DNA from 3 places in the Shewanella sp. K8 genome. Region 3 is predicted to be linked to each of the others. Evidence: predicted binding sites of a transcription regulator. Region 3 holds the regulator's gene; each other region holds the start of a gene.

Region 1 (4,420 bases), on a different contig from region 3:
CTCTGGCCGCAGAGTCTTGTCCCGGAGATACCAGCATAGGGATCGGCAGTGAAGGGGGCAGCGATCTGGGCACCAAGCTGCTGACCTATGTGAAATTGGACCCTATGGAAGTCGCCAAACTGGCCTATGAAGGTTATGGCCGTGGTGGTTGCATGTATGGGGTTTTCGATGCCCTGGTGAAGGCCTTGGCAGCCAAAGGGCATGAGGATGCCTGCAAATTCGCCGCTATCCCTACCAACCTGGCGGCCTATGGTGGCGGCGGTATCGCAGGTTGGGGAACCCTGTGTGGTTGCTTGAATGCGGCGGCCATGGCGGTTAACGTCCTGGGCGGGGTCGACCGCACTGCGGTGATCCGCTCAGTGTACCGCTACTATGAACACACAGCCATGCCGAGAAATGATGAAGCCTTCCTCAAGGCGATTGGCGCACCGACCCGTAAAGACAATGCCGGTGAGCTACTGACCGCAGATAAGATAGGCCAGTCGGTTGCCAATTCCATTCTCTGTCACACCTCGGTGACCCACTGGTCGAAAGCGAGCAAGTACGGCTCCAGTCATCAGGCGAAATTGGAGCGCTGCGCTCAGCTGACGGCCGAGATTGCCTATGTCACTACTGACTTCCTCAATAAGTCGCTGGACAATGCCCTGGACGCTGAAATTGTGGCAGCGGGTAATGCCGAGTGTAGTGGTTGTCACAGCAGCACCAAACGTGAACCGGACACTTACATAGGTGCCGATGTCAATTCACAGATGGAATGTCAGAGCTGCCACAGCGCCCATGATGTCGGCGCCGGTTTGACCGGGGTTCACGAAGGTGCGGTCTGCAGCGATTGTCACTAGGAGGCTGTTATGAAACATAAGAGTTTGATAGTAGCGTCTTTGCTGTTGTGCCTGGGAGGTTGTGACTGGTGGGATGACGATGATGACCCTGTGCTTCCGCCGGATCCTGAACCGGAGCAGTCTGTGTCCATTAATGAAGCCGAAAGCCTCAAGGTGGCACTGAGCGCCGTGGATCCTCAAAGCCAGGCACTGACCTTTAGCCTGACTACGGCGGAGGGCAAACCCGTCAAGGATGCCGGCAGCAACTATCTGGTGATGTACCTCAAGATGCCGGCAGAGCAGGTATCGGCCTTCTCCATGCCTTGGCATAAGGGGGTGCGTTTCGAATGCAGCGAAACCGTCGACACCTGTGCTGGCACCATGGAAGCGCTGGAGACAGAAGGCCAATATCGCTTTACTCCAGAAGGGCTTGAGGAGTTGAACCAGACAGAGGGTGAACTCAAGTTGGCGGTGATACTCACAGGGGCCAAGGCTCAGAGTGCTCCTGAGCTTGTCGGTGCTCCCTGAGTGGGTTGAGTTTTATAGCCTTAAAATAGTAGCGCCCCGGGATTGCTCCCGGGGCGCTTTTCTTGTTATCCGATGGCTTGACTCATCGGTTGATTGCAGGGCAATTAGAGGCTGTAGTACAGCTCAAATTCGACTGGGTGAGTGGTGCGGCTGACACGCTCGGCCTCGGCTTGTTTCAGCTTGAGGTAAGAGTCGATAAAGTCATCGCTGAACACACCGCCGCGGGTCAGGAACTCACGGTCTGCATCCAGAGCCGCCAGGGCGACTTCCAGAGATTCGGCCACAGTCGGGATTTCCGCTGCTTCTTCGGCCGGCAGATCGTACAGATCCTTGTCCATGGCATCACCAGGGTGGATCTTGTTCTGGATACCGTCCAGACCGGCCATCAGCAGTGCTGCGAAGGCCAGATAAGGGTTGGCCATAGGATCCGGGAAGCGGGTCTCGATACGGCGAGCCTTAGGACTTGGTACCACAGGGATACGGATAGAAGCCGAGCGGTTACGGGCAGAATAAGCCAGCATCACAGGGGCTTCAAAGTGTGGCACCAAACGCTTGTAGGAGTTGGTGCTTGGGTTGGTGAAGGCGTTCAGGGCTCGGGCGTGCTTGATGATACCACCGATATAGTACAGGGCAGTTTCAGACAGGCCGCCGTACTTGTCACCGGCAAACAGGTTGGTGCCGTCTTTGGCCAGTGACTGGTGTACGTGCATGCCGCTGCCGTTGTCGCCAACTATCGGCTTGGGCATAAAGGTGGCTGTCTTGCCGTAGGCATGAGCCATGTTGTGAATCACGTACTTAAGTACCTGGATTTCATCGGCCTTGTTGGTCAGAGTGTTGAAGCGAGTGGCGATCTCGTTCTGACCCGCGGTAGCAACCTCGTGGTGGTGAGCTTCCACAACCTGGCCCATCTCTTCCAGCACCAGACACATGGCACTACGCAAATCCTGCGAAGAATCCACAGGCGCAACCGGGAAGTAGCCGCCCTTAACGAATGGACGGTGACCTGTGTTGCCATCTTCATAGCTGGTACCTGAGTTCCAGGCCGCTTCTTTGGCATCGATTTTGACGAAGGTGCCGCTCATGTCGGTACCGAAACGTACGTCATCAAACAGGAAGAACTCTGGCTCAGGACCGATCAGCACAGTGTCGGCGATGCCGGTAGAACGCATGTACTCTTCGGCTTTTTTGGCGATAGAGCGAGGGTCACGGTCGTAACCCTGCATGGTGCCGGGCTCGAGGATGTCGCAGCGGATCAGCGCTGTGGTTTCTTCGGTGAAAGGATCCAGTACAAAGCTGCTTGGATCTGGCATCAGCACCATGTCAGATTCGTTGATCCCTTTCCAACCGGCGATAGATGAACCATCGAACATTTTGCCGTCTTCAAAGAAATCAGCATCTACCTGATGAGTCGGGATAGATACATGCTGTTCCTTACCTTTGGTATCGGTAAAGCGTAAATCAACAAACTTAACTTCCAACTCTTGCAGCTGTTGTAAAACTGATTCGACTGACATTATCAAGCCTCCGGTAGGGTAAAGGGGGTGCCCTTTGTCAACTCTTAGTATGTAGCGTCTGGCGCCTTGTTGGTCTCTATTAAGCCAGACTCATGCCAAGATGCTAAGATGTTGAAAATAAAGGGAGTGGTAAAATCGAGGGCTGGCGAGACAAGCGGGTTTGCACTATCATGGTGCATTGAGTGTTCCAAAAAGGTGCGTTCACCATAATGGTGCGTGCGCTGAATAAGCCGGATATTCATAGGTGTCTAAAAAATAATCCTGTGCGATAGCCCCTCGCTAGAGTAGAATGGCACGCTTTTTAAAGCAACCATCCGGGGAAATTGTGCTCCCCGACACGATGGCAGCCCAGGTTTTATAAGGCCTGGAAGGCAATCGCCAAGCAGTCATAAAGCGGTTGTACCATTCAATTTATATTGCTGCATCCCACAGAACAGAGATCGTAAGAGGCAAAACTGTGTTAGAGAATTTACGTAACATCGCCATCATAGCGCACGTTGACCACGGTAAGACTACCCTGGTAGACAAGCTGTTGGCACAGTCAGGAACCCTGGCAACCCGCGGAGAAGCCACCGAGCGGGTGATGGACTCCAACGATCTGGAGAAAGAACGTGGGATCACTATTCTGGCGAAAAACACCGCCATTAAGTGGAACGACTATCGGATTAACATTGTAGATACCCCAGGACACGCCGACTTCGGTGGCGAAGTAGAACGGGTTCTGTCTATGGTTGACTCTGTACTGCTGCTGGTTGATGCGCAGGACGGCCCAATGCCACAGACCCGCTTCGTGACCAAGAAGGCATTCGCCCAAGGTCTTAAGCCTATTGTGGTGATCAACAAGATTGACCGTCCGGGTGCCCGTCCTGATTGGGTTATCGATCAGGTATTTGACCTGTTTGACAACCTGGGGGCCACCGACGAGCAGCTGGACTTCCCAGTGGTTTATGCCTCTGCACTGAACGGTTTTGCCAGCCTGGATCCTCAGGACAACAGTGAAGACATGACCCCACTGTTCCAAACTATCGTTGAAAAAGTATCTCCACCGGATGCCGACGCCGAAGGCGCATTCCAGATGCAGATCTCTCAGCTGGACTACAACAGCTATGTAGGGGTTATCGGTGTGGGTCGTATCAAGCGTGGTAGCGTCAAGACCAACCAACAGGTCACTATTGTCGGTGCCGATGGCAAGAGCCGTAACGGTAAAATCGGTCAGGTGCTGGGCTACATGGGCCTGGAACGCCACGAAGTGGACAGTGCCAATGCCGGTGATATCGTTGCTATCACAGGTCTGGGCGAGCTGAAGATCTCCGACACCATCTGTGCTGTTGGTCATGCCGAAGCATTGCCACCTCTTTCTGTTGATGAACCAACCATGACTATGACCTTCCAGGTCAACACCTCTCCTTTCGCGGGTAAAGAAGGTAAGTACGTGACTTCACGTAACATCCTTGAGCGTCTGCAACAGGAACTGGTACACAACGTGGCTCTGCGTGTGGAAGAAACCGAGAGTCCGGATCGTTTCCGCGTATCCGGCCGTGGTGAACTGCACCTGTCTAT
Region 2 (4,420 bases), on a different contig from region 3:
AGTCGACATAGTCGCTGAGTTCAATATCCTTGAGTTTTTCGGCTCTGGAATTCCGCATCCATTCAATAAACATGGAAACTGTCTGATGCGTCTGTAGCCCTATATTGGTCAAGACAACTGAGTCTGCGAGTTTCTCCGATTTTACCAAAGCATCCAGGTTGGCCAGGATCGGCTGCCAGAGCTTTCTCGAATCGGCACTCTCCAGCGGTACCATGATGTCACTCTCCGGACTCAGTACAAATTTATGCTGAGCAAATCCCGAGCCATTCATCACCATGCCACCGCAGAAAGCTTGCCCCAGATGTTCAAACGCCTTGGCCAATTTTCCCATATGGCTGTCGCCAATCAGTGTCAGGGTATCGGCCGTGACCTTGGCACCTGTGGCGGTTCTTTGCAAGGCATCCAGCAACTCTTCGTCACAATCGGCTTCAAGGTGATTGGCAACCAGGTTTTCCTCGCAGGCCAACGCCTTGGACCAGTGACGCATCACATAGCCGACCCCCTCTTTGGAAACAGTGCGCCTGTTGTCCAGAAACCGGAAATCCGCAGGCAAGGAGGTAGTGATCAACTCATAGGAGGGAAAGTAACTGGCATCGGCGACATCCTTGCAGAAGCTGCCGGCAACGGCCCGTAAAACAGACTTGGAATGACCATTGGCCACCAACACATGTTCTTCAGTGGCCGTGGCTGTGAGGGGCACAGGAGATACAGTCAATATCAATTTCAGCTTTGGATTGATGCACTTGAGTTGCTGCAACAGCCGGTCGAGATCGATATAGACCTCTTCGTAATCAAAGACCTTGAGCCGGTAACAATCAGGGTCAAACTCGCCCAGTTTGACTCCAGGACAGGAGGGATAACAAACCCCATTGGGATCGACCCAGGTTTCAATCAACCCCAGAGTGAAAATAAAGCTGTTACTTGCGGCAATATGGCGTTTGGTTTCGGCCACGACCTTGCGACGATATTCGAGCAATGCCTCCCGGGAGGAGTAGCCTTCCTTGCTTTTCGGCAGCAGTAAGTCGTAATAGCGTTGGTTTTCTTCATCAAAATAGATGCTGTACTGAGCAAGTTCCTGTTCCCCCTTGATAAACCATTGCAACAAAGCACGGGCGTTATACAGGTTGCCAAAGGCAAAACTGGATGTCACATCTGGGTTTAGCTCACTGCGCAGATAAGAGTAGTTATGCTGTTCCAGCCAATTTCCTATGTGCTGGGCAAAACAGGAACCTGCCGAAGAGAGTTGTTGTTTGGTATCAATGGGGAGCCTGGGGATGAGCTCACGAAAAAGCTCAGTCTCGGGCCGAATATCCGCCACCGCTGAACGCCAAAAACGCTCCTTATGAACGGGATCATAAGGTAAAGAATGCTCCATGCTACTGCCTCCAATGCAAAATATTCCTCTACCGCCACCACGGTACAGCTGTGGTTACCCGATCCAGTGCGCGGTATAGATTAATTGCGACAGGCAACCAAAAAGAGACATTATTTAACACTTTCATAAACTTGACGTCTACATCAGCAGATCACATATTGCAGATATGGGGCAGAAATTTACCAATTAAAAGGAGCAAGCCAAGCACGGTTTTGGGAAACAAAGCAGACGTTTTGGCAACAATGCAGGTACAGCCGTTGTGATTACGCCATGTCAGAGCCACAAAAAAGGGCAGCCGCTGCTGCCCTTTTGGTTGCATCTTTAGGTTTCAGTACGGCTTATGAATGCTGCTCCAGCCATTCGCGTACCGGCCGGAAGCTGCGTCTGTGCTCAGGCAAGACACCGTGTTGACTCAAGGCTTCGAAATGCGCCTTGGTGGGGTAGCCCTTATGGGCGGCAAAACCATACTCAGGGTGGCGACTGTCAAGCTCGGCCATCTCCCGGTCGCGGGTGACCTTGGCTATGATAGAGGCGGCGCTGATGACAGGGATCAAGCCATCGCCCTTAACCACTGCGGCTGAAGGCAGGCCAAAATCCGGGGTCCGATTACCATCTACCAAGACTTTCTCGGGACGCACGTTCAAGCCTGCCACGGCGCGCTGCATCGCCAACATGGTGGCATGTAATATGTTGAGCTCATCGATTTCCGCCGGGCTGGCTCGACCGACTGAGACCGCCAGCGCCTTGGCCAGGATCTCTTCATAGAGGGCATCACGTTTCTTTTCACTGAGCTTCTTGGAATCATTAAGGCCGCTAATTGGATTGGCAGGATCCAGGATCACCGCCGCGGTGACCACATCGCCGACCAAAGGGCCGCGCCCCACTTCATCTACCCCGGCGACCAGCCCCTGGCACAAAAGCTGCGCTTCGGCTTCCGAGAGTTGCTTATAGACTGTCATTTTTCCTCGGCTTTTTTATCGAGCAAGGCCACAACCGCCTGGGCCGCCTTTTCACTGGCGTTGCAGGCCAGCAGGCTGTGCAGCTTAGTAAACTCGGCCAGCAGCGGCCGGTTATCTTTATCCAGCAATTTACCCACCTCTTCGGCTATCCGCTCGGCAGTGCAATCGTCTTGGATAAGCTCCGGCACCAACTCCCTTCCGGCCAACAAATTGGGCAAAGAGAAGTGGTTTATCTGCATCATCCGCTTGGCAATACGGTAAGTGATAGGGCTGACCCGATAGCCAACCACCATGGGGCGCTTGACCAACATGGCTTCCAGCGTGGCGGTGCCCGATGCCAACAAGATGGTATCGCTGGCGGCCATCACTTCCCGAGAGCGCCCTTCCGTCATATGAATTTCCAGATCCGGCGCATAGGTTTCCAGTGCGGCAAGAAACTGCTCGCGGCGTTTTTCATTCACCAAGGGGGTAATAAACTTGAGATCCGGATAGCGCTGTTTCAGCAGCCTGGCCGCCTCCACAAAGGGTTGGGCCAACATCTTCAGCTCACCACCACGGGAACCCGGCAGGATAGCCAGATATTCGGCTTCGACTTTCAAGCCGAGTGCTTCTCTGGCAAGACGCTTGTCATTCTCCATCGGGATCTCATCGGCCAGAGTGTGGCCGACAAAGGTGCAAGGCACCTGATGCTTGTCGTAGAAGGCTTTTTCAAACGGCAGCAGTGACAGCACCATGTTGGTAGCGCGGGCGATTTTGAAGATCCGCTTAGGGCGCCAGGCCCAGACCGACGGGCTGACATAATGCACCGTCTTGATCCCGTGCGCCTTGAGCTTGAGCTCCAGGCCGATATTGAAGTCCGGGGCATCTATACCGATAAAGCAATCCGGCTGCAGCGCGGTTATCTGTTTGACCAGACTCGAGCGTATCTTCAGCAATCTGGGCAGGCGGGAGAGCACCTCGGCAATTCCCATCACGGCCAACTCCTCCATGGCAAACAGCGACTCGAATCCGAGAGCTTCCATGCGGGGGCCACCGATACCGATAAAACAGGCGTCCGGATAGCGCTGTTGCAATGCTTTCATCAGGCCGGCACCTAAAATATCGCCGGAGATTTCTCCGGCGACCATTGCAAAGACTAACTTTCTATTTTGTGTCATTCGTTCTCACTGTGTCAGCGAATAATTCCTCGATTCGAGGAGGTCACAAAATCAACAAATGCTTGTACCTGCGGCTCTTTTGCGGCGTCTTCAGCCATGGCGGCAACGGCCTCTTCCAGAGTCAGGCTGCTGCGGTACAGGGTCTTGTAGGCCCGGCGCAGCGCTTGCTGGGTCTCTTTGGCAAAACCGCGGCGCTTCATGCCTTCCATATTCAGACCACGGGGAATGGCCGCCTGGCCAGAGGCCATCACGAAAGGAGGCACGTCCTGCAGCACCAAAGAGCAACCTGCGGTAAAGGCATGGGCACCTATGTGCACAAACTGGTGCACCCCTGTCATACCGCCGAGAATCGCCCAGTCACCCACATGGCAATGACCGGCAATAGAGGCGTTGTTGGCCATGATCACATTGTCGCCCACCACGCAGTCGTGGGCGATATGTACATAGGCCATAAACAGGTTATTAGAGCCGATACGGGTCTCGCTGTTGTCCTGCACCGTACCGCGGTGAATGGTGACAGATTCACGGATGATATTGTTATCACCCATGATAAGCCGGGTAGGTTCACCGGCATATTTCTTGTCCTGGCAATCTTCACCAACGGAGGCAAACTGGAAAATCCGGTTGCCCTTGCCAATGATGCTGGGTCCCTTGATAACCACGTGGGAACTGATCCAGCAGTCATCGCCGATCTCCACATCCGCCCCTATGTAGCTCCAGGGGCCGATAGTGACATTTTTACCTATCTTGGCTTCGGGGTGAACGAAAGCTAATTTATCTATCACTTGCTAATCTCTCTGCGGGCACACATGATTTCGGCTGAACACACCAGCTCACCATCCACTTTGGCCTCGCCGTAGAAAACGCCAATCCCGCGGCGTTCCTTGATCATCTTCACTTCAAAGTGCAGCTGATCACCTGGCTCAACA
Region 3 (4,420 bases):
GCCCTATGAGGCGCTGCTTAAGCACTATGACCTCGAGCCTGAACAAGTGGCCTATATAGGTGACGACATTGTCGACTTGCCGGTGATGAAGCAAGTGGGGCTGGCGGTTTGCGTAGCCGATGGCCATCCTTGGGTAAGGCAGCACTGCCACATGGTCACTCAGATTGCCGGCGGCCATGGTGCACTCCGGGAGCTGGCGGATCTTATCCTGCTCAGTCAGGACAAATTTGAAAATGCCCACGGAATGAGTATATGAATAGGGTCACCCTGGCCATTATTTTGTTTTTCTCCACTGCACTTATCCTTTACTGGCAGGTGCAGAACAAGCGCAACGCTCAACAGAGTGAGGCGCCTGTGGATGTGGTGCGGCCGGACTTTGTCGCCGATGACCTGCGCTCGGTCAACTTTGACGAGCAGGGCAATGTCGCCAGCAGGGTCGCCGCGGCGCACATGGAACATTATGAAGCCAGTGAAAAGACCTTCTTCAACCAACCGGTTTATCTGGTCTATCCGGACAAGGGCGAGGCACAGTGGCGTCTGTCTGCCAACGAAGGCAGGCTCAATCGCAAGAGTAACCGAGTGGTACTTGAAAATAATGTTATCATCGACGCCATTAGCCCCAATGAACCGATCCAGAGCCTGAAAACCAGTTATGTGGAGCTGGATCTGGACACCATGATCATGACCTCAGATCGCGAGATCCTGATCGAAGGCAAAGACTTTAATATCAAGGGATCCGGCCTGTACGCCGATCTCAATGCTCAGCAAGTGAAGCTGACCAGTCAGGTGAAAGGAACCTATGAAACCAAGTAAGCTTTTTATCGGTGCCCTCTTGTGCATCACAAGCCTGTCGGCGGTGGCCATTGAAGAAGATCTGCTGCAAAAAGTAGAGATCAGCGCCGCTAATCAGTTTGCCGATATCAAAAACAAGCGTGTGGTATACGGCGGGCCTGTCACAGTCACCCAGGGCAGTTTAAAACTGCTGGCCGATGAACTCACGGCTTACACAGAAGACAAGAGTGGCGAGCGGATCCTGGTGGCCAAGGGCTCACCCGCTACCTATACCCAGAAACTGGAAGACGGCCGTCTGGCCAGTGCCAAGGCCAAAGAGATCCACTACAACATAGACAGTCGTATCATGACCCTGCTGGGCCAGGCCAAAGTAGAACAAGACGGCAGCGAAGTGACCGCAGAGAAGATAGTCTACGACATCAACAAGCAGCAGCTGGAAGCGGAAAGCAGCGGCAAAGGCCAAGACAGGGTAACCACTGTTATCCAGCCGGAAAACTATCAGGATCTCAATAAGAAAGAACAGCAGCAGGAGCCGCAATGACCAGCACCCTGACGGCACAGAATCTGGCAAAGAGTTACAAGAAACGCAACGTCGTCAAAGACGTCAGCCTGTCGGTCAATACCGGCCAAATCGTGGGGCTGCTGGGCCCCAACGGGGCTGGCAAGACCACCACCTTCTATATGGTGGTTGGGCTGGTACAGAGTGACAAGGGCCGTATCTTCATTGACGACGACGAGCTGACCTTGGATCCCATGCACCTGCGAGCCCGTAAAGGCATAGGCTACCTGCCACAGGAAGCCAGTATTTTCCGCAAGCTGTCGGTGCATGACAACATCATGGCCGTGCTGCAAACCCGCAAAGAACTCAACAGCGACGAGCGCGAGGAACAGCTCGAACAGTTGCTGGAAGAATTCCATATTACCCACATACGTGACAGCCTGGGGATGTCCCTCTCCGGCGGAGAACGCCGCCGAGTGGAAATCGCCCGGGCATTGGCCGCCAATCCACAGTTCATTCTGCTGGATGAGCCGTTCGCCGGTGTGGATCCCATCTCAGTTATCGATATCAAGAAAATCATCGAACAGCTTAAATCCCGCGGTTTGGGGGTGCTGATCACAGACCACAATGTTCGCGAAACACTCGACGTTTGTGAGCGAGCCTACATAGTCAGCCATGGGCAGTTGATCGCCGAGGGCACACCCGCTGAAATCTTGGACAACCAGCAAGTGCGCGCTGTGTACTTAGGCGAACAATTCAGGCTATAGTTAGGATCATGTCTTCCGGTGGCAATTCCGGGTATTATAGTTTGTTATTATTGAATTTTTTCCTTGAAAAATAACGAGTAGGGATTAGCGGTATAATGAAAGCGTCACTCCAGCTCAAACTGGGTCAACAGTTGACCATGACACCTCAGTTGCAACAGGCTATTCGCCTGCTGCAACTGTCGTCCCTTGAGCTGCAGCAGGAAATCCAGGAAGCCTTGGAAGCCAACCCTCTGTTGGAAATGGCCGAGGACAACCAGGATGACGCTATCGACGACAACCACAAGGAAAACGACGCCGGCGAGTTGAGCGCCAAGCAGGAAGATGGTTCCACGGTAGAAACCTCAGAGGCATTGAACAATGAGTCTATGCCGGATGAATTACCTATGGATACCACCTGGGACGAAGTCTTTACCGCCGCCAGTGCCTCGGGGCCGGCCATGGGCCGTGAAGATGATATGCCCTTCCAGGGTGAAACCAGCGAAGGGCTCTATGAACATCTGGAATGGCAGAAGAACCTGACCCCGTTTTCCGATACCGACGACGCCATTGCCACCGCCATTATTGATGCCATCGACGAGCAGGGTTATCTGACCCAGAGCACAGAGGAGATCCTCGAAGCCATGGGCAACCCTGAGATTGAGCTCGATGAAGTCGAGGCAGTACTCAAGCGGATCCAGCACTTCGATCCTGTCGGCATCGCCTCCAGAGATCTGCGCGAATGCCTGCTGATCCAGTTGCAACAGTTCAACGCAGACACCCCGCATCTGGCCGACGCCCGCTTGTTGATTGACGAACACCTGGATCTCATTGCCGCCCGCGACTTCCGCACCCTGATGCGCAAGACCAAGCTCAAGGAAGATCAGCTGCGTGACGCCATCAACCTTATCCAGAGTCTCAATCCCCGCCCCGGCTTGCTGGTGCAGCCGATGGACGAGGAATATGTGATCCCTGATGTCAGCGTCTGGAAGAAAAACGGCCGCTGGGTAGTGGAACTCAACCCGGACTGTATGCCCAAACTCGGGATCAATCAGCAGTATGCTGCCATGGCCCGTAGCGCCCGCAGTCAATCAGACAGCCAGTTTATTCGTGGTCATCTTCAGGAAGCCAAATGGTTTATCAAGAGCCTGGAGAGCCGCAACGACACCCTGCTCAAGGTGGCCAACTGTATAGTGCAGTTCCAGCAGGGATTTTTTGAATATGGTGAAGAGGCCATGAAACCCATGGTGCTCAACGATATTGCCGAGGCGGTCGAGATGCATGAATCGACCATCTCCAGGGTCACCACTCAAAAGTATATGCATACCCCCAGGGGAATATTTGAATTGAAGTACTTCTTCTCCAGCCATGTCGGCACCGAAGATGGCGGAGAATGCTCTTCCACGGCGATCAGGGCTTTTATCAAGAAGCTCGTGGCAGCGGAAAACCAGAAGAAGCCTTTGAGCGACAGCAAGATGGCGCAACTTCTGGCAGAACAGGGAATCAACGTTGCAAGACGCACCATAGCCAAGTATCGCGAGGCTATGATGATACCACCGTCGAACCAGCGTAAGAGTTTATAAATCCACAGTTGGAAATTGGAGGAATCTTTCTATGCAAATCAACCTGACAGGACATCATATCGAGATCACCGACTCACTGCGTGACTACGTGGAAAGTAAGTTTTCTAAACTTGAACGCCATTTCGAACAGATCAATAATGTGCACGTTGTGCTCAATGTACAAAAACTGCAACAGATAGCCGAAGCCAAGATCCACCTCACAGGCGGCGAAGTCTATGCAACTTCTGAACATGCCGACATGTATGCCGCCATCGACGTTCTGATTGATAAATTGGATCGTCAGGTCATTAAACACAAAGAAAAGCTGACAAAACACTAACGATGGAACTGAGTACCATCCTGCGGCCGGAGTGCACTACCTGTGCCACTCCGGGCAGTAAGAAAAAGGTACTGGAGCTGATTAGCGATCTCGCCAGCGCCCAGTACCCCACCCTTTCCTCTCAAGCGATTTTTGAAAGCCTTTTGGCCCGCGAAAAGATGGGGAGCACAGGTATAGGTAATGGTATTGCGATTCCGCATGGCAGACTACCGGACATTACAGAGCCGATTGCCGTGCTGGTCAAATGCGAAGAGCCTATCGCCTTCGATGCCATAGACAACCAGCCGGTGGACATACTGTTCGCCCTCCTGGTGCCCGCAGATCAATGTCAGCAACACCTGAGTACCCTATCCGCCATGGCTGAAAAGCTCAGCGATAAGGCGATACTCAAGCAGTTGCGAAAATCCAGCGACGAAACAGAACTCTATCAGGTGATCACAGGATGAAACTCGCCATAGTCTCAGGCCGCTCCGGTTCCGGAAAA

The links. The regulator sigma-54, encoded in region 3, starts transcription at its own class of promoters, with help from an activator protein. The targets are predictions, from matches to a motif close to GTTGGCACGNNNNTNGNNT.
Region 1: the regulator sigma-54 is predicted to act here: its motif matches at 2,942-2,960, upstream of glnA (glutamate--ammonia ligase).
Region 2: the regulator sigma-54 is predicted to act here: its motif matches at 1,598-1,616, upstream of ON072_RS14650 (GSCFA domain-containing protein).

What each region holds. Positions count from the first base shown of each region.
Region 1 is NZ_JAPEHY010000001.1:292,567-296,986, forward strand. It holds gene ON072_RS01340 (C-GCAxxG-C-C family (seleno)protein) at 1-839, shown strand, start outside; gene ON072_RS01345 (hypothetical protein) at 849-1,346, shown strand; gene glnA (glutamate--ammonia ligase) at 1,451-2,860, opposite strand; gene typA (translational GTPase TypA) at 3,318-4,420, shown strand, end outside.
Region 2 is NZ_JAPEHY010000027.1:15,790-20,209, forward strand. It holds gene ON072_RS14650 (GSCFA domain-containing protein) at 1-1,375, opposite strand, end outside; gene rnhB (ribonuclease HII) at 1,714-2,334, opposite strand; gene lpxB (lipid-A-disaccharide synthase) at 2,331-3,491, opposite strand; gene lpxA (acyl-ACP--UDP-N-acetylglucosamine O-acyltransferase) at 3,506-4,276, opposite strand; gene fabZ (3-hydroxyacyl-ACP dehydratase FabZ) at 4,273-4,420, opposite strand, start outside.
Region 3 is NZ_JAPEHY010000045.1:7,870-12,289, forward strand. It holds gene kdsC (3-deoxy-manno-octulosonate-8-phosphatase KdsC) at 1-256, shown strand, start outside; gene lptC (LPS export ABC transporter periplasmic protein LptC) at 253-813, shown strand; gene lptA (lipopolysaccharide transport periplasmic protein LptA) at 800-1,333, shown strand; gene lptB (LPS export ABC transporter ATP-binding protein) at 1,330-2,058, shown strand; gene ON072_RS19005 (RNA polymerase factor sigma-54) at 2,154-3,617, shown strand; gene hpf (ribosome hibernation promoting factor) at 3,649-3,936, shown strand; gene ptsN (PTS IIA-like nitrogen regulatory protein PtsN) at 3,939-4,382, shown strand; gene rapZ (RNase adapter RapZ) at 4,379-4,420, shown strand, end outside.